Parasedimentitalea psychrophila: one gene and its partner. The protein of the gene in region 1 interacts with the protein of each later gene in a pairwise test. Links are inferred from orthologs where the notes say so. Each region holds a gene or a part of one and is shown on either strand. Other genes may lie near its edges.

Region 1 (9,943 bases):
GGAGGTTAGCCCCCTGCATCTTTGCCCAGCTGAGGTCAGCCCCCTGCATCTCTGCGTTGCTGAGGTTAGCCCCCGGCATCTCTGCCCAGCTGAGGTCAGCCCCCTGCATCTTTGCGTGGCTGAAATTACTTTCACTTAGTTCAAGTCTCTTAAGATCAAAACCCTGCAAATTGGCCCCGCGCAGGTCAATGGTAATCGCGCTGGGGTCAACGTGTTTGATGCCCTGCAACCGGCCCAGTACCTGAACGGCATTTTCCATGTCTGACCGCTGGACTTTCAGGGTGCTAGCCCAGTCTTTTAGCCCGTCTGGTGTTGCACCTTCAGGTGTTTCAACGGGTGGGTATTCGCGCGACAGTTCCCGCACATAGACACTCAACAGCCGGGAAATGCGCGGGGCGGTGTCGGGGCGTTCATTGGCCAGTCCTTCGAGCCGGTCAATGGCAGCGTTGCGGCGGGTTATGTCGTCTTGCCACAGGGTCTGGGTGGTCTTTTTGCCGTCGACACCTTCCATGGTTTTGGAAATCTGCCGCATGGCGTGCAGGTCGTCGGTGGCGGCGTTGATCTTGTCGTTGAATAGGGATTCGATTGCGGTTCGTGCCTGTTCGGCAGCGGTTTGTGCCTGTTCGGCTGCGGTTTCGTTCTGTTCACCGGTCAGTTTCAGCCGGATTACAGTGAACGGCAGCGCAATCACCGCGCCCAGGGTGGCGGTAAAGGCGGTCAGCCGGACCAGAGCAATGCGCAGCTCCATTTTTTGTTCATTGGGATCCGGCGCTATGCCGTCGCCTGCGATTGGGGCCGCATACCAGATCAGCTCCCATATCATCGTAAGCAGACCGCCGGTCAGCGACAGCGCGATAGCAGCCCAGAGCAGGATGGCGCAGAGGAAAAGCCCATCGTTGACCGAGGTGGCGCCGAATTTGGATTTTAACTGACCCAGTCCATCGCGTTTGAAGACGGAGGCCAGAGTAACATAAATGCCCACAAACGCGACCGAGGCCAGAAAGATGGACGCACCCCAGAACAGTTTGGGATCAATTGGAATAGTGGTCATGGCTGCAATCTATCAAGAGTTGAATAGGCGCACCCTGTCATTGCTGAGCGATTGCGTCAATCCGCTGGTGATTGCGGCGGTATCTCGGCTGGGTCTCTGTGATTTGGCGTCAAACAGGGGGTGGATCTGCCGGTAAAGCCGCCGTTCGATCGCTCGTTGAGCGCCGATTTGTGGCCTGTCACAGGCTGGATGGAACAAGAAGTCTTATTCCTGCGGCTCAGGCACCCTGGCCGCCTTGCAAAGCTAAGGATCAGCGCATAGGTTCGCCTGCGAATTTAGCGCTGACACTCAGCGATACACTGACAAAAGGAATATCCCATGGACGTTGGCGCACTCGGCCAGTTTTTGCCGCTCATTCTGATCTTTGGCATCATGTATATGCTGCTGATCCGGCCTCAGCAAAAGAAGATGAAAGACCACAAAGCAATGATCGAGGCGCTGCGCCGTGGCGATCAGGTGATCACCCAGGGTGGTCTGATCGGCAAGGTTGCCAAGGTCAAAGAAGACGGCGAAGTCGAAGTTGAAATCGCCGAAGGCGTCAAGGTCCGGGTGATTAAAGCGACCATCGCTCAGGTTCTGAACAAGACCGAGCCAGCGGCTTAAATCTCTGACGTAAATTACTAAAAAGGCAGGGCAATGCTGCAAATTGATCTCTGGAAGAGGGTGCTGATTTGGCTGGTCTGTGTGACCGGCCTGCTGCTTGCCCTGCCAAATGCGTTTTATACGCGCGTCGAACAGGCCAATGATGCCTCCATCGAAATTATCGCTAAAGGCGAGACGCCCGAGCGGCTGGAAATTGTTGAGCAATGGCCCTCCTGGATGCCGTCGTCGCTGGTAAATCTGGGTCTGGACCTGCGCGGTGGTGCGCATCTGCTGGCCGAGGTAAAGGTCGCCGACGTCTATGTGGCGCGGATGGATTCAATGTGGCCAGAGGTGCGTGATGTATTGCGCCCCGAGCGGGCCACGGTGGGGACATTTCGCCGCCAGCCGGGGCCGGATGACCAGATTCGCCTGAAAATCTCCAAACCCGAAGGCATGAGCCGGGCGCTGGAACTGGTGCGTGGCCTTGCCAACCCGGTGACCAGCCTGACCGGTGCCGGTGCCACCGACATCGAAGCCTCGGCTGAGGGTGACATCCTGACGATCCAGCTATCTGACGCTGAAAAGCTGGCCTCGGATGATCGCACAGTTCGTCAATCGTTGGAAATCGTGCGTCGCCGGATCGACGAGGTTGGCACCCGTGAGCCGACCATTCAACGCCAGGGCATTGATCGTATCCTGATCCAGGTGCCGGGCATTGGTTCAGCGTCGGAATTGAAAAAGATCATCGGCACCACCGCACAGCTGACGTTCAGCCCGGTGGTGGGTCGCGGATCAGATGCGGATGCAAATCCCGGTGTTGGCAACAAGATTGTGCCGTCGCTGGATGAACCGGGCGTTTACTACACCATCGAAGCTGCTCCGGTTGTCACCGGTGAAGAGCTGACCGACGCGCAGCCGGCGTTTGACCAGAACGGCCGCCCGGCTGTCAGCTTTCGCTTTAACATATCCGGTGCCCGTCGGTTTGGTGACTATACCGCCGAAAACATCGGCTCACCCTTTGCCATCGTGCTGGATGACGAGGTGGTCTCGGCGCCAGTGATCCAAAGCCACATTCCGGGTGGATCGGGCATTATCACCGGTAATTTCACCATCGAGGAAAGCACCAATCTGGCAGTGCTGCTGCGGGCGGGCGCCTTGCCGGCCGGGCTGGAGTTTCTCGAAGAGCGCACCATTGGCCCCGAGTTGGGGCAAGACAGCATCGACGCGGGTAAGATCGCCACCATCGTGGCCTTTGTCGGCGTGCTGGTCTTCATGGTGCTGAGCTATGGGTTGTTTGGCATCTTTGCCAATATCGCGCTGATCCTGAACATTGCTCTGATCTTTGGTATGCTCAGCCTGATTGGCGGCACTCTGACGCTGCCGGGCATTGCCGGTATCGTGTTGACCGTTGGTATGGCGGTGGATGCCAATGTGCTGGTGTTTGAACGTATCCGCGAAGAGCTGAAATCGGGCCGCGGCCCGGCAAGGGCGATCGAGGAAGGCTATTCCAAAGCGCTGAGCGCCATTCTGGATGCCAACGTGACAACCTTTATCACTGCGGTAATTCTGTTCGCCATGGGCTCAGGCCCGGTGCGTGGATTTGCCATCACATTGGGGCTGGGGATCATGACTTCGGTGTTCACCGCGATCTTTGTGACCCGGGTGATTATCATCATGTGGTTTGAACGCCGCCGTCCAAAAACGATCGAGGTGTAAGATGAGACTGAAACTAGTTCCCGAAAAGACCTCGTTCGATTTTTTCAGCAATTGGAAGCTGTGGATGGGGGTCTCATCCCTGCTGCTGGTGCTGAGCCTGGTGTCGTTCTTTGCCCAGGGGCTGAACTTTGGCATTGATTTCCGGGGTGGCACCACGGTGCGCACCGAAAGCACTATGGCGGTGGATGTGGGTATCTACCGGAAAGCCATAGAACCAATGCAGCTGGGCGATATCTCGATCACCGAGGTGTTCGACCCTACGTTTGAGGCGGATCAGCATGTGGCAATGATCCGCATTCAGGCACAGGCGGATGGCGAGGCGATCTCGGGCGAGACCATCGAGGCGTTGCGGGCGACACTGGACGGCGTTGCGCCGGGTATCAAATTCGTGTCGGTTGAATCGGTTGGCCCCAAGGTCTCGGGCGAGCTGGTGCAAACGGCGGTGCTGGCAGTGGTTCTGGCGATTGGCGCGGTGCTGGTCTATATCTGGCTGCGTTTTGAATGGCAGTTTGCCCTGGGTGCGGTGGCGGCGCTGGTTCACGATGTGCTGCTGACCATCGGCGTGTTTGCGGCGGTGCAGATCAAGTTTGATCTGGCCATCATCGCGGCCTTGCTGACCATCGTTGGCTACTCGCTGAACGATACCGTGGTGGTGTTTGACCGGGTGCGGGAAAACCTGCGCAAGTTCAAGAAGCTGTCACTGGGCGAGGTGCTGAACCTGTCGATCAACCAGACCCTGTCGCGCACCGTGATGACATCCGTGACCACACTGATCGCCTTGATCGCACTCTATGTGCTGGGTGGCGACGTGATCCGTGGCTTTGTCTTTGCTATGATCTGGGGCGTGATTGTCGGCACCTACTCGTCGGTGTTTGTGGCCTCGACCATTCTGCTGAAACTGGGGGTCAAACGCGACTGGAGCAAGCAGGCCAATACCACTGGCAACCAGTTCGCCAATATTGATGCCTGAGGTTCTGAGCGCAGCCCTGCAGACGCCAGGGCTGGCTTGGATGCTGCTGGCCATTTCAATGGCCGGCTTGGTGCGTGGGTTTACCGGCTTTGGCACGGCGATGATATTCGTGCCGGTTGGGGCCCAGTTCCTGCCCACGGCCGATGTGGTGTTCCTGATGGCCACCACCGGAATTTTCTCCACCGCAGCCCTGTTCCCTTCGGCCTGGAAAAAGGCGGACAAATCCGAGGTCGGTGCCTTGGCGATGGCCGCAGGTATCACCGTTCCGGCGGGCATCTGGATGATGACCCAGCTGGACGGGTTGACGCTGCGCTGGATCGCTTCGGCGGTGATTGGTATCACCCTTGCAGCGGTGATCACCGGCTGGCGCTGGCCGGGCAAGATCGGCTGGCCGGGACGGTTTGCCATTGGCGGCGCGGCGGGCACGGTGGGCGGCATGACCGGGCTGACCGGACCGGTTGTCATCGTGTTTTACCTGGCCAATGTCCGCGATGTCAGCCGGGTGCGGGCCAATACAATTGTCTTTCTGGCGGCGCTGGACGTGGTGATTGTCACCAACCTGGTGTTTGGCGGGTTTGCGGGGCTGCAAACCCTGATGGTGGCGCTGCTGTTGTCGCTGCCCTATTTGATCACTACTCTGATCGGCAAGGCCCTGTTTGATCCCAAGCTTGAGAAAGTATACCGGCTGGCCTCTTATTCGGTGATCGGACTTGCGCTGCTGACCGGGTTGCCACTTTTTGACTAACAGGAGCCCGTCATGCGGCTAAATGAAGTGACCTATACCGACGCCACCCCGGTCGACAGCTATGGCCCTGATTTCTTCAGAATTGGCGGCGTGCTGAACCAGGGCGCGGTGCTGACCGGACCCAAGGGCACCGGTAGCTGGGGCGGCTATACGGACACGGCACCGCTGCTGGCGCTGATCGATGATATCGACGTGCTGTTTCTGGGTACCGGCGCCGAGATCGCCTATATTCCCGCAGCCCTGCGCGAGGAGCTGGAGCAGGCTGGGCTGGGCTTTGAAGTGATGAACTCACCTGCCGCCTGCCGCACCTATAACGTGCTGCTGTCCGAGGGGCGCCGCATTGCATTGGCCGCCTTGCCGGTGGTTTGATCTGCCGCAAGGACCCGGTAATAATTTGCGCATTATGTCGCGACAGGCAAAGGGATAAGCGGTTTAGATGAGTCTCAGGATATCGGATCTGTGTATCGCCCGTGGTGGTATCCCGGTGCTGGAGGGGCTGAGCTTTGCGCTTGAGCCCGGACAGGCGTTGATTTTGCGTGGCCCTAATGGCAGTGGCAAAACCACCCTGCTGCGGACCATTGCGGGCTTGCAGCCGCCGGTGTCTGGCACCATTGACGGGGCCGAGGATATGATTGCCTATGCCGGCCATTCCGACGGTATCAAACCCACACTGACGGTCTCCGAAAACCTGGATTTTTGGGCGCAGGTGTTTGGCACCGAGGGGATTGCTGCGGCGATTGAGGCCTTTGATCTGGATATGTTGCGCGACCGCCCCGCCGGAGAGCTGTCGGCCGGGCAGAAGCGGCGGCTGGGCCTGTCGCGGATGCTGGTCACCGGACGCCCAATCTGGGTGCTGGATGAACCAACCGTAAGTCTGGATGTGAAATCTGTAATGATGTTTGCTGACGCGGTGCGCGCCCATCTGGGGCAGGGCGGTTCCGCCCTGATTGCCACCCATATTGATCTGGGGTTGGACAGCGCGGTGCTGGAGGTTGGCCCCTTCAAGGCCAAGCTACCGGCCATTGATGATTTCGACGGAGCCTTCCTGTGATTGCGCTGCTGATGCGGGATCTGCGGCTTGCCATGCGCGCCGGTGGCGGCTTTGGGCTTGGGCTGGCGTTCTTCCTGATTGTTACAGTGATGGTGCCGCTGTCGGTGGGGCCACAAGCGGCTCTGCTGGGCTCGATCGCGCCGGGGGTGCTGTGGCTGGGCGCCCTGTTGGCCTGCCTGCTGTCGCTGGACCGTCTGCTGGCGCTAGACTGGGAGGATGGCTCGCTGGATCTGCTGGCCACAGCACCACTGCCGCTGGAGGCCGCTGTGTCAGTCAAGGCGCTGGCCCATTGGATCACCACCGGACTGCCGCTGGTGCTGGCGGCGCCGGTGCTGGGGGTGCTGCTTAACCTGCCGCTGCCGGGGTTCAAATGGGTGATGATCTCACTGCTGCTGGGCACCCCGGCCTTGTCTGTCATCGGCACCTTTGGTGCGGCGCTGACGGTTGGCCTGAAGCGCGGCGGGCTGTTGATGTCGCTGCTGGTGATGCCGCTCTATATGCCGACCCTGATTTTTGGTGCCGAGGTCGCCCGCCGTGGCGCCATCGGTATGGATATTCAGACCCCGCTGTTAATGCTGGCAGGAATATCGGCGGCGTCCATCGCGCTGCTGCCGTTTGCCAGTGCCGCCGTCTTGCGCATCAACCTGCGCTGAGGCATTCGTGATTTGAGAACCCCTTAGGGAATAGCTAGGTACCCAATATGTCGATCTGGGAATACGCCAATCCAAAGAAATTTATCACCACCACGGAGCGGGTGATGCCAGCCCTGTGGGTGGCCGCTGTCGTCTGCATTGTCGGCGGGCTGATCTGGGGGTTCTTCTTTACTGGCGACGAAGTCCGCCAGGGCGCCACCGTGAAAATTATCTACCTGCATGTGCCAACGGCGATGTTGGCGATTAACATTTGGGTGATGATGCTGGTGACCTCGCTGGTCTGGCTGGTCCGGCGTCACCACGTCAGTGCGCTGGCGGCGCGGGCGGCGGCACCGATTGGTATGGTGATGACCCTGATCGCGCTGGCCACCGGAGCCATATGGGGCCAGCCAACCTGGGGCACCTGGTGGGTCTGGGATCCGCGGCTGACCTCGTTCCTGATCCTGTTTCTGTTCTACCTTGGCTACATGGCCCTGTGGGAGGCCATCGAGGACGCCGATACCGCCGCTGATCTGACCTCGTTTCTCTGTTTGGTGGGCAGCGTCTTTGCACTGCTCAGCCGCTATGCGGTGAATTTCTGGAACCAGGGGCTGCATCAGGGCGCCTCAATCATGCGGGTCGGGGCGGTGATCGGCACTGACACCGAAGAAAAAGTCAACAATGTCTACTTCTACCCGCTGATGCTTTGCATCCTTGGTTTTGTGCTGTTGTTTGTCGCATTGGTGTTTTACCGCACGGGCACTGAAATCCGCGCCCGCCGGATCAAGGCGCTTTTGGCGCGCGAAAGGGTTATGGCATGATACCGGATCTGGGAAAACACGCTGACACGGTGTTGTCGGCCTATGGGGCCTCGATTGTGCTGCTGGTGCTGCTGGTGCTGTTCAGCGTGCTGCGCGGGCGCCGGGTGCGGGCCGAAATGAAAAAGATGGAAAAACGGGTGACGGGCAATGGCTAAAGTATCTCCGATGATGGCTCTGCCTGTGCTGGTGTTTGCCGGGTTTATTGGCTTGGCACTGGTTGGCATGATGCGTGAAGATCCCAACAGCCTGCCGTCCGCCCGCGAGGGCCAGCCTGCGCCTCCGGTGGTGCTGACCGCGTTTCCCGGCAAACCTGGGTTTGACGATGCGATCCTAAGGGACGGCACCGTCAAAGTGGTCAACTATTGGGCCAGCTGGTGCGCGCCTTGCCGCATTGAACACCCAAATCTGCAGGCCCTGCAGGACGAAGGTTTGGCCATTTATGGCATCAACTACAAAGACCAGCAGGCCAATGCGGCGTCGTTCCTGGATGAGCTGGGCGACCCCTATACCGCCATTGGCCGCGACGAGAAGGGCCGGATGGCGCTGGACTGGGGCGTCTACGGCGTCCCCGAGACCTATGTGATCGACGGCGAGGGCACCATTATCCTGCGCCATGCGGGGCCATTGACCGAACGGGTGATTGAAAAGACCCTGCGCCCGGCGCTGGAGCGGGCCCGCCAAAAATAGGTGCCTTAAGATAATTCCATACGAAATATGATAAGGGTATTGGCCAGAATAATTGCAAGCCAATACCCATTTTTCCACTTATGTTCAGAGCATTAGCTGATCTACAGCGCTGTGCTCTGTTAGACTAAAGACCGCAATTTTTCCAATTGTTTCAAGCCATCCGCTAGCTCGGTGGGCAGATCATCCGTAGAGCTTTGGGTGGCTCGCGGTAGCTGAGACATGCTCACAAACGACAGGTCAGTTTGAAATCTGATGTGGCTCAGGAATTCCAGAAGCACCGAAGGATCAGCGTATTTTGGCACGGGGTCGGCTGGGTTCCCTGCATACCAAGACGGTAGGTGGCTGGCAAAAACAACATATCCATTGATCTTAGCCGTGTCATTTACCCATTCTTTCCATCCATTTTCCCAAGCCGGTGATCCCATTGGCGGCGTGAAGGCAAACCGGTCCAACCAGCCCGCAGTGATGACACCAGCGCGCTCAATTTTAGCAGCCGACATTGGACCGCTTCCATCAGACGGATTGGCACCGCGCAAACGCGAGAAAATCCTTAGCAAGAACTCATTGATCACAGCATCGGCCTGAGTATTTGGGTAGGCAAAGCTGCTCCAATATGCTGGCCAATGTTGATGCCCCGGTTGTGCCCGAATTGCCAAATAGTCCGAATAGTTGGGGTAGATTTCGCTGTAAAAATATTTGATGGGGTCTGATCCCGGCGCCGCTGGATGGTTTAGGGTATGACCGCCAATTTCGTGGCTTCGAACAACCCGGTCAATAACGGTCTGCCATTGCGGATCGGTTTTGACCCTATCAAACTGGCTTACAAAGAACGTGGCACGCACTCCGTAATCATCGAGAATATCAAATATATTCTTTCCGCCATGAAAATTGGGTTGCAACCACCAACTGGCCTGTTCCCATTTTGGATGCATATCGAACGTGAGTGTTACACCACCAGTATTTGCCATGATCCAGTACCTCTTAAAGCTATAACTAAAAAATGATGAGGTATTCAAATTGGCTTCCCCTCAAATTAATGGTGAGAAGTAGGTATCTATACCTCTAATTTATCACATATACACTATATAGACTTGAAGTTGTTTTATGGCAATGGATTTAAGCTTAATGGGGATCGCGCCGCCAGATTTGATGGTCGCCAGCCAATCCCATTTGGGTCAGGCGTTCCGGTTTTCTGCGACGATCATTGGTGGGGGAGGCGGACAGCGTAAATGGCTGCTTAGTCAAAAATTGTTAAATCCAGATCCAGCCCGGTGCCCAGCCAGATGCCGTGATCCCGGTGATCCGCCAGATGGTCGCCGGTTTCCGGGTGGGCAAAGACAATCAACCCATCGCGGTTTAGCGCCAACCAGGGCAGCAGCTCGGAAAACTGCACTGGCGAGGCCAGCAATTGGCAGGACCACATGGGGTGCGGCCCGACATTGCGTTGGTGAACCCGGCCCATAATCAGGCCAAAGGTAGAGGCCGCTGTCTGACATAAGGCGCGGGCCTGATCGACGCTGTCGGCATCAAAATAGACATGCGCGTGATAGCTGATGATTTGGGATAGTTGTTTCATGCCCTGACTATCGGTGCGGTGCCGGGCCGGGGCAATCCAACATTCCCACACAGAAACTGTGCATCACAGTCTGTACCCTCCTGAGACGTTGAGAATTTCACCGGTGATGGAT
Region 2 (15,832 bases), 670 kb from region 1 along the record:
ATCTGCGCCAATTCAGTCTACGCCTGGACCCTGGGCCCTGAATCACCGACCTCACTTGCCGCCTTTGTCTCTGACACATTCACCACCACCGCAGGCTGGGTGATGGTCACTGTCGGCAGCGGTCTTGGTGCCCTGTTTGCGCTGGCGGCACTGGCCATCAGCGTGGTGTCTTTCCCGTTGCTGCTGGATCGCCACGTTGGTCTGCCAGTGGCCGTCGTCACCTCAATCCGAGTGCTGCGCGCCAGCCCGGTTGTGACCCTGACATGGGGTGCATTGATCGGCACCAGCCTGGTCATCGCCTCGATTCCGTTCCTGCTGGGACTGGTGGTTGTGGTGCCCATCTTTGGCCATGCCACCTGGCACCTCTATCGCCGCGCGGTGGAATAGCCAGGCAGAAGGGATCACCGGCCCTTGCCACTTCCGAGTGGCCAGGGCCGGGATGTCTTGGCCGCAAATACGGCTAGCCCGCCACCTTCAGCACCATTTTGCCAATATGACCCGAGCTTTCCATCCTTGCATGCGCCGACGCCGCATCGGCAAGTGCAAACTCGCGGTCCATCACCGGCGCAATCCGCCCCGCCTCGATCAGCGGCCAGACCAGATGGCGCAGTTCGTCGGCAATCCGCGCCTTGGCCAGATCACTTTGCGGCCGCAGGGTTGATCCGGTCACCGTCAGCCGCCGCATCATGATCTGGGCAAAGTTCAGCTCGACCTTGGCTCCGCTCAGAAAGGCGATCTGCACCAGGCGTCCGTCATCTGCCAGCGTCTTGATGTTGCGCGGAATGTAATCACCGCCCACCATATCCAAAATCAGGTCGGCACCGCCCTGCGCCCGCAGCACCTCGACAAAATCCTCATTGCGGTAATTGATCGCCCGCTCAGCCCCCAGATCCAGACAGGCCTGACATTTCTCATCCGACCCGGCAGTGGTAAACACCCGCGCACCCAGAACATTGGCCAGCTGGATCGCCGTGGTGCCGATGCCGCTTGATCCACCATGCACCAGAAATCGCTCTCCGGCCTGCAAGCCGCCACGGCTGAATACATTCGACCAGACAGTGAAATATGTCTCGGGCAGGCAAGCCGCCTGCTTCAGATCCAGCCCTTTGGGAATGGGCAGGCAGTGCGCCGCCGGAGTCGCCACATATTCGGCGTAACCGCCACCGGGCAGCAAGCCGCAGACCAGATCCCCCGGCCCAAACTCAGTCACACCGCCCCCCACAGCCACCACCTCGCCCGAGGCCTCAAGCCCCGGCAGGTCGCTGGCTCCGGGGGGCGGCGCATAAGCCCCGGCCCGTTGCAGGGCATCCGGTCGGTTGACCCCCGCATAAGCCACCTTGATCAGCAGCTGACCATGCCCGGGCACCGGAACCGGCCTCTCGGTCAGTTGCAATACATCTGGGCCACCAGGGGTGGAAATCTCAACGGCGCGCATCATCTCACTCATCCGGGATCCTTTCGTTTGCCCTATGCCTAGCATCCCAGCGCAGACCTGCAAACGATGATCCCACCGCAAGCGATCGCCCAGCCCGCCACCGCGCCGGGCCGCGCCGTGCGCAGCACGGCGCCATGCCCAACGGGAGGCGGGCATGGCCATGCCCGCCAACGGGCGGGAGCCCCGGCCAGAAAAGGCCAGAAAAGGCCAGTGATTATGCCCCTGTGATCAGCGACGCCGGGTCAGGGATCCCGGCAGGTTGTCGGCGGCTTTGGTGGGCGGCTTGATCTGATCCGCCAACCAGTTCGGCCCGGCCAGAAACGGCTTCAACAGGGGATTACCCTGCACCTGTGCTTTCAGTTTTTCAAACTGCATCACATTGTCGATCCGCCGATTCAGGAAACCCCAGCTGGCCTGATGCTCCAGACTGTCATCGCCCAGCCAATACAGCACCGTCGCGGTGTAGACCGCCGACAGGGACGCCCGTTTGGTGTACCAGTTTATGTCATCCGAGCGGTCGCCCAGCGCCGTCCAGATCGTATCAACTGTGCCCCAGATCGCCCGCGCCCCATCGCCGGCATATTGCGGCAAGGTCAGCATGGTGGTGCCACGCCGCACCGCCTCTTTGTCATCCACCGCTTCCAGCCGGAACCGAATGGCGGCGGCAATCTTGTCGCGAAACCGCAACCCGGTCAGATCCTCCACCTTTAGGCGTTGCACCATCAAGGCATCACCCCGGGCATGATAGGCCAGCGCCAGATCCACCGCCCCACGCGGAAAAACCGCCCGCGCCAGCACCCGGTCCACCCCGGTATCCTGACAGGCCGCATGAAATGTCGCCTCACTCCAACCGTCAAACGGCACATGCAACAGCGCCGCATCCAACAGCGCATCCTTGGTGGCATCCTGCGTCTCTGCCTGCTCGGTCTTCATCCTGCATCTCCCCGCTTGCGCTACACCACACCGTGCCTGGCCCCAGTACTAGACAAACTGACCATGCTTTGCTATAGCGCCCCTTCCTGCAAATCCTTGCAACTCAACTTAGAAAGGTGGTGAAAACCACATGCAGGTTAGTGTTCGCGACAACAATGTCGATCAGGCGCTTCGTGCCCTGAAGAAAAAGCTGCAGCGTGAAGGCGTATTCCGCGAAATGAAGCTCAAGCAACATTTCGAGAAACCGTCCGAGAAAAAAGCACGCGAAAAAGCTGAAGCGATCCGTCGGGCCCGTAAATTGGCCCGTAAGAAAGCCCAGCGCGAAGGGATGATGTAAATCAATCCGTCCAGCTTTGGACTGCACTTATTGTGAGTGATTGCCGGGCAACCGGAAGTAACCCACAAAGACGTTTAGACGACCCCCGAGGCCCCGGCCGCGGGGGTTTGTCATTTCCGCCCCCGGATTTCATCACTCTCAGACCCCGGAACGGCTCAACTGGCGTCCGCCAGGGCTTCGTAAGTACACGCATTGGCTGTATACAATAACCCAAAAGCACGTTAAGGTGATTCCATCAGCAGTGGCAAGGTCCCCCGCCTGCGTCTGCCTGGGGTGAATGATGCCCTCGTTTCGTCGCCCCACCTCCCGAAGCGGACGCTTAAGCCAACTCCGCCTCGCCTTGATCTTTTGATCAAGGCAGCGGCCGCTTCGGGAGTTTTTTCTCACCGCGCCAACCTTGCGGCTCGTTGAAGACCACCGTGTCGAGTCGCACCCAAGCATTTCGGTTTTGCAGACCCGACACACCAGCTGTGATGTTCCAGTCGCACCAAATTTGCTGTCCCGGCACTGGACTCAGCTGCCTTCACTTGACCTTTCAGGCGCATATTAAGCACTTATATATCAATATCTTAGCCCCGAGTATTTGCCCCGGATCTTTCACCAACAACGTCCTATAAGGCCAATATATAATATCGGATTCTCTATGACATTTCAATTTTCATCCTGCGCTATCGCAGAACTCGCCCCAGTAACAGCAACGGCTGAAACACCCACCGCAACCAGTTGGTCCGGTTTTTATGGCGGGGTTTCAGTTTCCAATTTTGACGGCGACGCTGTCGGGTTCGGGGGGCTGTAGGGTGCGTGCTGGCACGCACCAAACCTTCGCCTCAATAGACTTTCGGCACATATAGCTCGTCCGGTAAAACCTGGCGTTCATACTTGGGATTATACTCACGATCCGGCAGGCTGACCTTTTCGCTGGCCACATCCGAATAGGGAATCTGCGACAACAGATGCTCGATACAGTTCAGCCGTTCGCGCTTTTTATCGTTGCCCTCAACAACATACCAGGGCGCCTCGGGAATGTTGGTGCGCGCCAGCATGTCTTCCTTGGCCTCGGTATATTTTTCCCATCGCACCCGGCTCTCCAGATCCATCGGCGACAGTTTCCACTGTTTCATCGGATCATGGATTCGCATCATGAATCGCAGCTGCTGTTCTTCGTCGGTGATCGAAAACCAGTATTTCAACACGATGGTGTTTGACCGCACCAGCATCCGTTCAAATTCGGGAACATCCTTGAAAAAAGTTTCAACCTGATCATCGTCGGCAAAGCCCATCACCCGTTCGACACCGGCCCGGTTGTACCACGAACGGTCAAACAGCACGATCTCACCGCCAGATGGCAGATAAGGCACATAGCGCTGAAAATACCACTGGCTCTGCTCACGACGGCTGGGGGCCGGCAGGGCGACAACCCGCGCCACCCGTGGGTTCAGCCGCTGAGTGATCCGCTTGATCACACCGCCCTTGCCCGCCGCATCGCGTCCCTCCATGATCACCAGCACCTTGGCGCCGGTCTCGACCACCCAGTCCTGCAGCTTGATCAATTCAGCCTGAAGTCGCAGCAGATTGCGAAAATACACCTGTCGGTCCAGCATCTCGGGATGTTGGGCGCGGTAAATCTTGCGCAGCTCCATCGACAGCATCGGTTCAGCGGATTCAACCTCGATCCCCTCATCCAGCATGTCCTGCAGTTCGTCTTCCAGCCAGGCCATGGTGGTACTGTCATCTTCACGGGTCACAGAAAGGCTCCTTTAAGCAACATGGGCGGCTCGGATTTCGGGCATCACCGGGTTTGGGGTATTGCTCTAGGGAAACCGGAAAACGCCCGAGTATCAACCCGAAAGCACCCCGGCATCGCCATTGGCGCCGGATTTGGTGAAACCGTTTCAATTTTCAGGCAAGGCCCGCCCTCTTGGCTAGCGGGCCGCCCTCAGGATCATATCGGCGGCTTTCTCTGCAATCATGATGGTTGGCGCATTGGTGTTGCCGCTGGTGATCACCGGCATCACGCTGGCATCCACCACCCGCAGCCCCGACACCCCGCGCAGGAGCAATTCAGCATCCAGCGGCGCAGAGTCGTCCGGCCCCATATGCACCGTACAGGTCGGATGGAAAATAGTGGTGCCAACATCCCCCGCTGCCTGCAGCAAATCCGCCTCGGTGTCCGAGGCCACCCCCGGTTTGATCTCCTGCGGCGCATAGCGTTGCATTGGTCCCTGAGCGATAATCTGGCGCGCCTGCCGGATCGCCGCCACCGCAACCTGCTTATCGCCTTCGGTGGACAGATAGTTGGGCGCAATCCGTGGTGCGACCCTGGCATCCGGTGAGGTGATCTGCACCGTTCCCCGGCTTTCAGGTCGCAGGTTGCAGACACTGGCGGTCAGGCCCGGATAGTCGTGCAACGGCTGGCCAAAGGCCTCCAGCGTCAGCGGCTGCACGTGATATTCCAGATCCGGTGTTTCCAGATCGGGACGCGAGCGTGAAAACGCCCCCAGTTGGCTGGGCGCCATCGACATTGGCCCGGATCGCTTGAACGCATATTCCATCCCGATCTTGGCCTTGCCCCACAGCGAGTTGGCCAGGGTGTTCAATGTCTTGGCGCCGGTCAGCCGCCAGGCACAGCGCAGTTGCAAATGGTCTTGCAGGTTGCCGCCAATCGCCGCAATGTCGCGCCGCACTTCAACGCCGTGCTTTTGCAGCAAATCACCCGGCCCCAGCCCCGACAGTTGCAGAATCTGCGGCGAGTTGATGGCCCCCGCCGACAGGATCACCTCACCCTTGGCCCGCGCCACCTTTACCTGGCCGCCCTGCTCATATTCCACACCAACCGCGCGACCCTCTTCGATCAGCACCCGCCGGGTATGCGCCTGAGTCTCAACCTTCAGGTTCTCGCCGGTGGTGGTGCGCAAGAAGGCCTTGGCGGTGTTCATCCGCCAGCCACCGCGCTGGTTGACCCGGAAATAGCCGACGCCTTCGTTGTTGCCGGTGTTGAAATCACTGACATGCGGCAAGCCCCAGGCCTGCGCCGCCTCTGACCAATGATCCAGTACATCCCAGTGCAACCGCTGATTCTCGACCCGCCATTCGCCGCCCGCCCCGTGCATCTCAGAGGGGCCTTCGACGTAATCCTCGGATTTCTTGAAATAGGGCAGCACATCGTCCCAGCCCCAGCCCGGATTGCCCCGTTGCCGCCAGCCATCATAATCCGCCGCCTGGCCGCGCAGGTACAGCATCCCGTTGATCGACGAACAGCCGCCCAGCACCTTACCCCGCGGATAGATCAGCGAGCGGCCGTTCAGCCCTGCCTCCTCGGCAGTATGATACATCCAGTCGGTGCGCGGATTGCCGATGCAATACAGATAGCCCATCGGGATATGCACCCAGTGGTAATTATCCTTACCACCCGCCTCCAGCAACAACACCCGATGCCCGGCTTCGCTCAGCCGTTTGGCCAGCACGCAACCCGCACTGCCCGCGCCAACGATAATGTAATCCCAACCCATGCCTGTCCCCGCTTGTTTGCGCCATCAAAACATATCTTCTCGCAGGGTAACAGCCTGATATGATGCGGTGACAATGGCGCAGCCCGGCAAAGCCGGGCATCGTCTAAACCGGCAAGGCTGTGGTTTTGAAAACGGTCCGCAGCGCAAACGAGCTTTGCATCTGCGCCACCCCCGGCAGCCGGGCCAGATGTTGCCGGTGAATACGGGCAAAGTCATCGGTGTTTTCAGACACCACCTTAAGCAGGTAATCCGCCGATCCAGCCATCAGATGGCACTCCAGCACATCCGGGATCCGCGCCACCGCCCGCTCAAAGGCATCCAGCACCTCATCCGCCTGCCCAGACAGGGTGATCTCGACAAAAACCGTGCTGGGCACCTGCATCTTGCGGGCATCCAGCAGCGCCACGTAGTTGCGGATATAGCCGTCGCTCTCTAGACGTTGCACCCTGCGGTGACAGGCCGAGGCCGACAGGTTCACCAGCTCGCTCAGGTCCGCATTGGAAATCCGCCCCTGTTTTTGCAACACCGTAAGGATGCGACGATCCGTTTGATCTAGTGACATTTTGGCGAAGATCCTTGCTTGGTTTATGCCTTATAGGCGCAGATTCTTCGAATCATAGGTTTTTATTTCGCTCAATAAAGCAGCAAACACCAATGATGCGCCTGTATCCTCCACATAAGTTTTTGGAGGATACACAATGAAAATCGGCTGCCCCACAGAGATCAAACCACAGGAATTCCGCGTTGGCATGACGCCCGACGCCGCCCGCGAAGCGGTCATTCAAGGCCATCAGGTGCTGATCCAGCAAGGGGCCGGCATGGGATCTGGCTTTTCCGACGCTGACTATGCCACCGCAGGCGCAAACATCATCGCCACCGCCGAGGAAATCTTTGCCACTGCGGACATGATCGTCAAGGTCAAAGAGCCCCAGCCCGGTGAGCGCAAGATGCTGCGCGAGGGCCAGTTGCTGTTCACCTATCTGCACCTGGCACCGGACCCCGAGCAAACCCACGATCTGCTGGAATCGGGCTGCACCGCCATTGCCTATGAAACCGTTACCGATGATCGCGGCGGCTTGCCACTGCTGTCGCCGATGTCCGAAGTTGCGGGTCGGCTGGCGCCGCAGGTCGGTGCCTGGACCCTGCAAAAGGCCAATGGTGGCCGTGGCGTATTGATGGGCGGGGTGCCCGGCGTGGCTCCGGCCCGTGTTGTGGTGATCGGCGGCGGTGTCGTCGGCACCCATGCCGCCAAAATTGCCGCTGGCATGGGCGCTGATGTGACGGTTCTTGACCGCTCGCTGGCCCGGTTGAAGTATCTTGACGATGTGTTTGGCCGCGACTTCAAAAATCAGTATTCCACTGCCGGAGCCACCCTTGATCTGGTGCGTCAGGCCGATATGGTCATCGGCGCGGTGCTGATCCCTGGGGCTGCGGCGCCAAAACTGATCAGCCGCGCGCAGCTCAGCGAAATGAAGCCCGGCGCCGCCATCGTTGACGTTGCCATTGATCAGGGCGGCTGTTTTGAGACCTCAAAGGCCACCACCCATGGCGATCCGATCTATGACGTGGATGGCATCATGCACTATTGCGTCGCCAATATGCCCGGCGCGGTTGCCCGCACCTCGACCATCGCATTGGGCAATGCCACCATGCCCTTCATGCTGGCCCTGGCCGGCAAAGGCTGGCGTCAGGCTTGCATCGACGATGCGCATTTGCTGAACGGTTTGAATGTCCACGCTGGCCAGTTGACCTATTACGCAGTGGGCAAGGCACTGGGCATCGACGTCGTGTCACCCAGCGTAGCCGTCAAACACTAAATCCAACATCACCGGCCCTGCCTTTTCAGCTGGCAGGGCCGGTCCTTCCAGCCGCTCGGACCGGCATTCCAGGCCCGCCCTGTTGCCGAAATGCGCATCACCCACAAAGCATTCCCTCAAAATTGACTTTCCGTTGGGGAATGCCTGCACACTGTGGGCATTTGGGCGTTAAGACGTTTCAAATTGACAAACGGAGAGTTTTTGATGGAACAGATTGTAGAGCAGGGTTTTGCCTATTGGCCGGTGGCCCTGAACGGCCTCAAGGCCCTGGCGGTGCTGATCCTAGGCTGGATGGCTACAGGCATGATCAGCCGGGCCATCCGCAAGCGCATCAACGCCACCCCTGAAATTGACCCCACCCTGGGAAACTTTATCGCCAGCATCATCCGCTGGACACTAAAAGCTGTTGTTCTGATCGCGGTTCTGGGCATCTTTGGCATCCAGGCCACCAGCCTGGTGGCGATGATGGGCGCCGCGACGCTGGCCATCGGACTGGCGCTGCAGGGCACTCTCGGCAATCTGGCTGCCGGCTTTATGCTGGTGCTGTTCCGCCCCTACAAGCTGGGCCAATACGTTGACATCGGCGGTGCGGCTGGCACGGTCCAGGATCTGAACCTGTTCATCACCGAACTGGCCACCCCCGATAACGTGCAGATCATCATCCCCAACGGTCAGGCCTGGGGCTCGGTGATCACCAACTACTCACACCATGACACCCGCCGCGTTGATATGGTATTTGGCATTGATTATGGCGACGATGCCAACAAAGCCAAGGACATCATTCTGCAACTGGCCAATGCCGACAGCCGCGTGCTGAAGGATCCAGAGCCCTGGGTCCGGGTCACCAATCTGGGCGACAGTTCGGTCGATCTGACAGCAAAGATCTGGTGCAACGCCGATGATTACTGGGAGTTGAAATTCGCCATGATCCAAGCGGTCAAAGAAGCGTTTGACAGCAACGGCATCTCGATCCCCTACCCGCATACTGTGGAAATCCACAAACAAGCCTAAAATAGCGCGCCCCTGCCGCAACGTAGGGGCGCACTACCGCCCGTTTTACCGATCGACAGGCAGTTCGCCGAACGCGACCTCTTTTCCCGTCTCGTCCGTAAACGACCACTGCGCCACCAGAAACTGATAGCTGCGGGTTTCCCAGCCGGACATATCGCGCAGGAAATGCGGCCGCCAAGTTCCGTCAACCTGTACCGGAAAACGGATATTGTCGATATTTGTCTGAACCTGATTTCTGGTCGCTACACGAATAGCGTTCGAGAAGATGCGCTCCAGGCAAAACTCAAGCGGCGCAGTTTCCATCGCCCGTCGGCCGGCAAAGATGACATCAAGCTGGGTATTCTGCTGAAAGAACCCTTTAACAACCAGATCGCCACGGCTAGAGCGCGCCTTATGTGGCACCAAATCCACCTGAAGCCGCACAATACCCTTTTTGAACAGACCGGTATCTTCTCTGGCCGGGGTAATCGCAACAGCTGGGGCACGGCGGTTTTGCATAATAAATTCAGCTCTGTATCAAGGTAAATCCGCATCACATAAAGTGGCACATCGGGCCTATGGTCTACACAATACACCCAATCCGGTTAACGGACAATTGAACTCCCGCATAAGCTACATATCCAAAGCCAGAATCAATCAACACTTGAAACGCGCCGCATCACCAAAGTCGGCTGCCCCATGCACAACGCCTCTCCGCTGATCTGGTACCCCGTCTTTCGGGCAACATGCTGCGACACGATATGCTCAGGGTCAAAGATGCAAACTGTCTCGCGCCAGCCTTTCACCTGATCCGCCCATTGATGCATCCGCTGCACCGCCTCACTGGCATATCCCTGCCCATGTGCTGCCAGGGTGAACACCCAGCCTGTCTCGGGCACTCCGCCCAGGCTCGGCGTAATGTCGCGCCGGTAATCGGCAAATCCGACCTCGCCCAGAAAGCGACCATCATCGCGGGCCTCGACCACCCAATAGCCAAAGCCAAGGGCCTGCCAATGGCCAATATAGCGCAGCAACCGCCCCCAGGATTCCGGCCGGGACGAGGGCACTCCGGTGACATGGCGCACCACCTCGGGGTCCGCCCACATTGCCGCCACATCGTCCCAATCCTCCACCCGGTGCGGGCGCAGGATCAGACGATCGGTTTTCAACACCGGTGGCATCATCCCGGCAGCTCACCGCTCAGCACATAGCGCAGGATTTCCACCACCTGTGCCGGCTCTTCGGCCACCGCCAGCGCCGCCGCATCCACCTCTTTCAAGGCGTGCTGATGGTCTGGACCGTGCAACACGATCAACGATTTTCCCAGCGCCGCAGCAAAACCGGCATCAAAGGCCGCATTCCACTGTTTATACTTGTCGCCAAAGCGCACCACCACCACATCGGCATCACTAATGCCCTTGCGGGTGCGGATCGCATTGACCATCGCGCCCTTGTGGTCATGCCAGTATTTGTCGCTTTCAGCGCCCAAGATACGCACACCACAATCATCACTGGACTGGTGATGGGTAATCGGGCTGTTGAACGTCACATCCAAAGACGCAGCCCCCTCAAGAATCTGCTCGCGCCAATCCGAGTGGATCTCTCCCGAAAGATAAACTTTCAAAGTCATATGTTTAGCCCCTTATTCTATCCATCCACCCGACCAAAGCGGTTCCGGGCTTGGCGGACAGATCACAGTATCCACCAGCCCGGGGCATTCGTCCACCACATCAGCGCCGCCGAGCAACCAGATAACGATTGGGCGGGTTGGCCGGGTAATTGCCGGTCTCGATGATGTCAAAGCCGGCCCGGGTCATCGCGGCCTCCAGCTCTGCAATCGACATAAAAGCGACATAGGGCGCCTTGCCCAGCATCTGCGCCAGCGGCAAGATCAGCCGCATCAACCGATAGCTCCACGAAGCCCCGCCCTGCGGGCGACAAAAGCTTTTGGAGATCAACAGCCCGCCGGGCTTCAGCAGAGTGTGAATATGGCTCAGCGCACCGTCCAGATCTTCGATCAGATGCAGCAGGTTAAAAGCCAGTACCGCATCATAGCGACCGGTTGGAACCTCGCTCACACCGGCCTGCACAAAATTCAGGGTATCCGCATTTTGCGCTTCGGCCTTGCCCCGGCCCACTGCGATCATGCTGCCTGAAATATCACTGGCGGTGTACTGCGCCACCGCGTCGGCCAGCGACAGCGCGGTCGAGCCCGTGCCACAGCCCAGCTCCAGCACCTGATCCTCGGGGCCTAAATAGGACCGCGTGCGCCCCAGGGTATATTCATAGGCCGCCATGTCAGAAATCGGCCGCTTGGCGTATTTCTCGGCAATGCCATCCCAGAACTTGGTCGTTTGTTGCATGGTATGTCTCCTTTGCAGCCAACCTATCCATACGACAATGCGATAGGAATTGCCGAAATTCGCAATACGCTTATACATATACGCATGAGCAACCCGCCAAAGACCTTTGACTGGAACCATGTCCGCGCCTTCCTTGCCACCGCCGAGCAGGGCTCTCTGTCGGCAGCGGCCCGCAACCTGGGCCTGACCCAGCCGACCCTAAGCCGTCAGGTGGCGGCACTGGAGCAGGATCTGGAAGTGCTGTTGTTTGAGCGCATCGGCCGGGCACTGGAGCTGACCCCCGCCGGGCTGGAGCTGCTGGAGCACAGCCGCAGCATGGGCACCGCCGCCAGTGGCATTGCACTGACCGCTTCGGGGCAATCACAGTCGATCGAGGGCGAGGTCAGGATTACCGCCAGCGAGGTCTATTCGGCCTATCTGCTGCCGCCGGTGCTGCACCATTTGCGGCAACTGGCCCCCAAGCTGCGGGTCGAAATTGTCGCCGCCAATGACATTCGGGATCTGCAACGCCGCGAGGCCGACATTGCCATTCGCCATATTCGCCCCGAGCAGCCCGAGCTGATCGCCCGGCTGATACGCAACGACAGCGCCCATTTCTATGCGGCGCCGTGTTATCTCGACGCCCATGGCCGTCCCACAAGCTTTGCCGATCTGAGTGCCCATGATTTTGTCAGCTTTGGCGAACCGGATCAGATGATAGAATTTCTGACCCCGATGGGCATTCACCTGAGCGCCGACAATTTCCGGCTGGGATCACAAAGCGGCGTGGTGGCCTGGGAATTTGTCAAACAGGGGTTTGGCATCGCGCCGATGTCAGATCAGGTGGCGGCGCAAGATCCTCAGGTAGAACGAGTCTTGCCGGAAATGGAACCCATCGTGTTCCCGCTCTGGCTGACCACCCACCGCGAGCTGCACACCAGCCGTCGTATCCGGCTGGTGTTTGATACGCTGGCTGACTTTCTGTCAAAGGGCTGAAAAACCAAACCTACACCTTTTGGGCGGTGGTGCGTAGCAGCACGGCCCGCGCCTGACCTTCCCCACGGGAAGGCGCTTTGCACCTCCCCAAGGTCAGGCACGGGCCTTGTGTCACATTCCGACAGCCTCTGCATCAAAGCACAAAAAAACGCGCCCCAAATCGGAGCGCGTTTTCAAAATCTTACTGAGTAGCGCAAAACACCGCCGGTGGCTTTGGTCACCTTGGCCACGATCTTGTCGCTCACCGCCTCGATGTCCTTATCCTTCAGCGTCTTATCCGTCGGCTGCAGGCGCACGGTGATGGCCAGAGATTTCTTGCCCTCGCCCAAGGATCCACCGATGAATTCATCGAACACCCGCACATCTGTGATCAGCGCCTTGTCGGCACCGGCGGCCGCATTGACCAGGGTCAGCGCCTCGACACTGTCATCCACCACAAAGGCAAAATCCCGTTCAACCGCCTGCAGATCACTCTGCTTCAGCGCCCCGCGGGAGGCCCCGGATTTGCGCGGCATGGGGATTTCATCAGGCCAGATGGTAAAGGCCATCGCAGCCCCCTTGATGCCCATCTCAGCCAGCACCTTGGGGTGCAGCTCGCCAAAGACACCCATGACTTTCTTCGGACCCAGACAGATCTTGCCGTGCCGCCCCGGATGCCACCAGCCCGGCGCGCCGCGCAGCACCTGCACCTTGGCAGGCGCCCCGATTGCGGCCAGAACCGCCTCGATATCGGATTTGGCGTCGAACAGGTTCACGGGCCGCGACTCGCCATGCACATCCTTGGGGCCATTGCGCCCCACCAGCAGGCCGGTAATCAGATTGTGCTGCTCGCCCGGCTCGCCGCCGTGAAAGACGGGACCAACCTCAAACAGGGCCAGATCCATATAGCCGCGCGCCTGATTGCGCGCCGCCGCCTGCAACAGACCGGGCAACAGCGTCGGCCGCAGATGCGACATCTCAGACGAGATCGGGTTGGCCAGCATGGTGGCATCGGTGCCACCGCCAAACAGCGCCGCCGAGGGCTGGTCGATGAAAGTATAGCTGATCACCTCGTTGTAGCCCAATGCGGCACAGGTGCGGCGCGCCATCTGCTGGCGGCGCTGCTGCGCGGTCATCACCGGCTTGGGAATACCATCACTCAGCCGCTTCAACGGCTTGCCCTGCAATTTGGTCAGCGAGGCGATACGGGCGACTTCTTCGACCAGATCCGCCTCGCCCTGAACGTCGGGGCGCCAGCTGGGCACATGCGCCTGATTGCCTTCCAGACGGAAACCAAGACGGGTCAGGGTCTGGCGCTGCTCACTTTCGGGGATATCCATCCCCACCAGCGACCGCACCCGGGCGGCGTTCAGCTTGTAGGCACGCGCATGGTTCGGCGCCTGCCCGGCACTCACCACATCCGAGGCCTCACCACCGCAGAGATCCAGGATCATCTGGGTCGCCAGTTCCAGCCCCTCCAGGGTGAACTCCGGGTCGACGCCGCGCTCAAAGCGATAGCGCGCATCGGAATTGATCTTCAGCGCCCGCCCGGCCAGAGCAATCTGGATGTGATCCCAAAAGGCGCTTTCCAGGAACACATCTACGGTGTCCTCGGTGCAGCCCGTGGCCAGCCCCCCCATGATGCCAGCGATGCTTTCGGCGCCAGCCTCATCGGAAATCACCATCTGGCCTTCGACCAGCGTGTATTCCTTGTCGTCCAGCGCCATCAGCACTTCGCCGCCCGAAGCGCGATGCACCCGCAGATCGCCCTGCACCTTAGCCGCGTCAAACACATGCAGCGGGCGGTTTTGGTCATAGGTAAAGAAGTTGGTGATATCCACCAGTTTAGAGATCGGCCGCAAGCCAATCGCGGTCAGACGATCCTGAAGCCACTGCGGGCTGGAACCATTCTGCACACCCTTGATCAGCCGCCCGGTGAAATGCGGACAACCGTCCAGCGTATCCTCATCGATGCTGACCTTGATCGGGCTGGCAAAGCTGCCTTCGACCGGGGTGAAATCAGGTGTCTTCAGCTTGCCCAGACCACGCGCCGCCAGATCGCGGGCAATACCGTGAATACCCAGCGCATCCGGGCGGTTCGGAGTGATGGCGATCTCGATCACCGTATCCACCTTGGAGGGGTCATTTTCGGCCAGCCAGTCGATGAACCTGTTGCCCACTTCGCCTGAGGGCAGCTCGATGATGCCATCATGTTCGTCCGACAGTTCCAGCTCGCGCTCGGATGCCATCATGCCATAGCTCTCGACGCCGCGGATCTTGCCGATGCCAATGGTGATATCCAGCCCCGGAATATACATGCCCGGCTTGCACACCACCACGGTGATACCTTCACGGGCGTTTGGTGCGCCACAGATGATCTGCAGCTCGCCGTCATCGGTATCCACCTTGCAGATCCGCAGCTTGTCGGCATCCGGGTGTTTTTCGGCCGATGTGACATAGCCCAGGGTAAAATCCTTGAGCCGATCGCCTGGGTTGCTGATGTCTTCGACTTCCAGCCCCAGATCGGTCAGAGTCTCGGCGATTTCGTCCACTGATGCATCAGTGTCGAGGTGATCTTTCAGCCAGGAAAGAGTGAATTTCATGTTATTTTCTCCTGCTAACCAAGCGAGTTCCAAGGGCTCGAAGAGCATTGGTAAGTTGTTTTCTGAACCAAATTACTCCGCCAACAATCACAGCAATTGGCAAAAGGATCCAGAAGGCCGACACGACAAAAGCCGAAATAAAAGTTCCAGCAATATATCCCGAACCAGCGGTCAAAATTACGCCGCCTGAACTATGAGCCACAAGTGAAATTCCAAAGAACTTACTCAAAAGTGCCGTAGCTCCAAATGCGCCTGCTCCGGCACTATTTTTGCGGGTTGCAATTCGTTCGAGGGCTGCAACGATCGTTGCTTTCACCTGCTCAAACCACCATGCAGGCTCGGCATGTCCAGACACTGGAAGCCGTAATGGCGCAGCCAGCGCAGGTCGCTGTCAAAGAAGGCGCGCAAATCTGGGATGCCGTATTTCAGCATCGCCAACCGGTCGATGCCAATGCCGAATGCAAAGCCCTGATAGACATCCGGGTCGATGCCACCGGCGGCGATAACCTTGGGGTGGACCATGCCAGAGCCGAGGATCTCCATCCAGTCGTCGCCTTCGCCGATCTTTAGCGTTCCGTCTTTCCAGCTGCAGCGAATATCCACCTCAGCCGAGGGCTCGGTGAAGGGGAAATGCGAGGCGCGGAAACGCAGCTCGATATCGTCCAGCTCAAAGAAGCTTTTGACAAACTCCTCCAGCGTCCATTTCAGGTTGGCCATCGAAATGTCGGTGTCCAGCGCCAGACCTTCGACCTGATGGAACATCGGCGTGTGGGTCTGGTCATAGTCAGCGCGGTAGACGCCACCGGGACAGATGATGCGCAGCGGTGCGCCCATCTTCTCCATCGAGCGGATCTGCACCGGCGAGGTATGGGTGCGCAGCACATGCGGTGG

What was found.
Region 2: the proteins of secD (region 1) and pheT interact in binary tests that used the Escherichia coli proteins (3 or more experiments, as listed by UniProt). The link is inferred for Parasedimentitalea psychrophila from one-to-one orthologs.

What each region holds. Positions count from the first base shown.
Region 1 is NZ_CP127247.1:2,690,433-2,700,375, forward strand. What follows is about bases 1,123-4,018. They hold secD (protein translocase subunit SecD), read left to right. Parts: upstream 1,123-1,687; coding sequence 1,688-3,349; downstream 3,350-4,018. Other genes in these bases: yajC (preprotein translocase subunit YajC), read left to right, coding at 1,370-1,654; secF (protein translocase subunit SecF), read left to right, coding at 3,351-4,018. Also shown: QPJ95_RS13090 (pentapeptide repeat-containing protein), read right to left, coding at 1-1,051; more of secF, read left to right, coding at 4,019-4,319; QPJ95_RS13110 (sulfite exporter TauE/SafE family protein), read left to right, coding at 4,312-5,064; QPJ95_RS13115 (Mth938-like domain-containing protein), read left to right, coding at 5,077-5,433; heme ABC exporter ATP-binding protein CcmA, read left to right, coding at 5,501-6,115; heme exporter protein CcmB, read left to right, coding at 6,112-6,768; QPJ95_RS13130 (heme ABC transporter permease), read left to right, coding at 6,816-7,568; heme exporter protein CcmD, read left to right, coding at 7,565-7,723; QPJ95_RS13140 (DsbE family thiol:disulfide interchange protein), read left to right, coding at 7,716-8,255; QPJ95_RS13145 (polysaccharide deacetylase family protein), read right to left, coding at 8,375-9,271; QPJ95_RS13150 (DOPA 4,5-dioxygenase family protein), read right to left, coding at 9,493-9,831; QPJ95_RS13155 (SDR family NAD(P)-dependent oxidoreductase), read right to left, coding at 9,895-9,943. UniProt on the Escherichia coli protein: Part of the Sec protein translocase complex. Interacts with the SecYEG preprotein conducting channel. SecDF uses the proton motive force (PMF) to complete protein translocation after the ATP-dependent function of SecA.
Region 2 is NZ_CP127247.1:2,021,924-2,037,755, reverse strand. Bases 12,238-15,253 are described here. They hold pheT (phenylalanine--tRNA ligase subunit beta), read right to left. Parts: upstream 14,942-15,253; coding sequence 12,533-14,941; downstream 12,238-12,532. Other genes in these bases: QPJ95_RS09770 (hypothetical protein), read right to left, coding at 14,943-15,253; QPJ95_RS09780 (LysR family transcriptional regulator), read left to right, coding at 12,238-12,359. Also shown: QPJ95_RS09845 (DUF2189 domain-containing protein), read left to right, coding at 1-387; QPJ95_RS09840 (NAD(P)H-quinone oxidoreductase), read right to left, coding at 461-1,447; QPJ95_RS09835 (COQ9 family protein), read right to left, coding at 1,664-2,368; rpsU (30S ribosomal protein S21), read left to right, coding at 2,499-2,705; ppk2 (polyphosphate kinase 2), read right to left, coding at 3,533-4,423; QPJ95_RS09820 (GMC family oxidoreductase), read right to left, coding at 4,628-6,214; QPJ95_RS09815 (Lrp/AsnC family transcriptional regulator), read right to left, coding at 6,318-6,776; ald (alanine dehydrogenase), read left to right, coding at 6,913-8,031; QPJ95_RS09805 (mechanosensitive ion channel family protein), read left to right, coding at 8,236-9,042; QPJ95_RS09800 (hypothetical protein), read right to left, coding at 9,088-9,540; QPJ95_RS09795 (GNAT family N-acetyltransferase), read right to left, coding at 9,675-10,205; QPJ95_RS09790 (YtoQ family protein), read right to left, coding at 10,202-10,651; QPJ95_RS09785 (class I SAM-dependent methyltransferase), read right to left, coding at 10,752-11,384; more of QPJ95_RS09780, read left to right, coding at 11,469-12,237; more of QPJ95_RS09770, read right to left, coding at 15,254-15,257; pheS (phenylalanine--tRNA ligase subunit alpha), read right to left, coding at 15,254-15,832.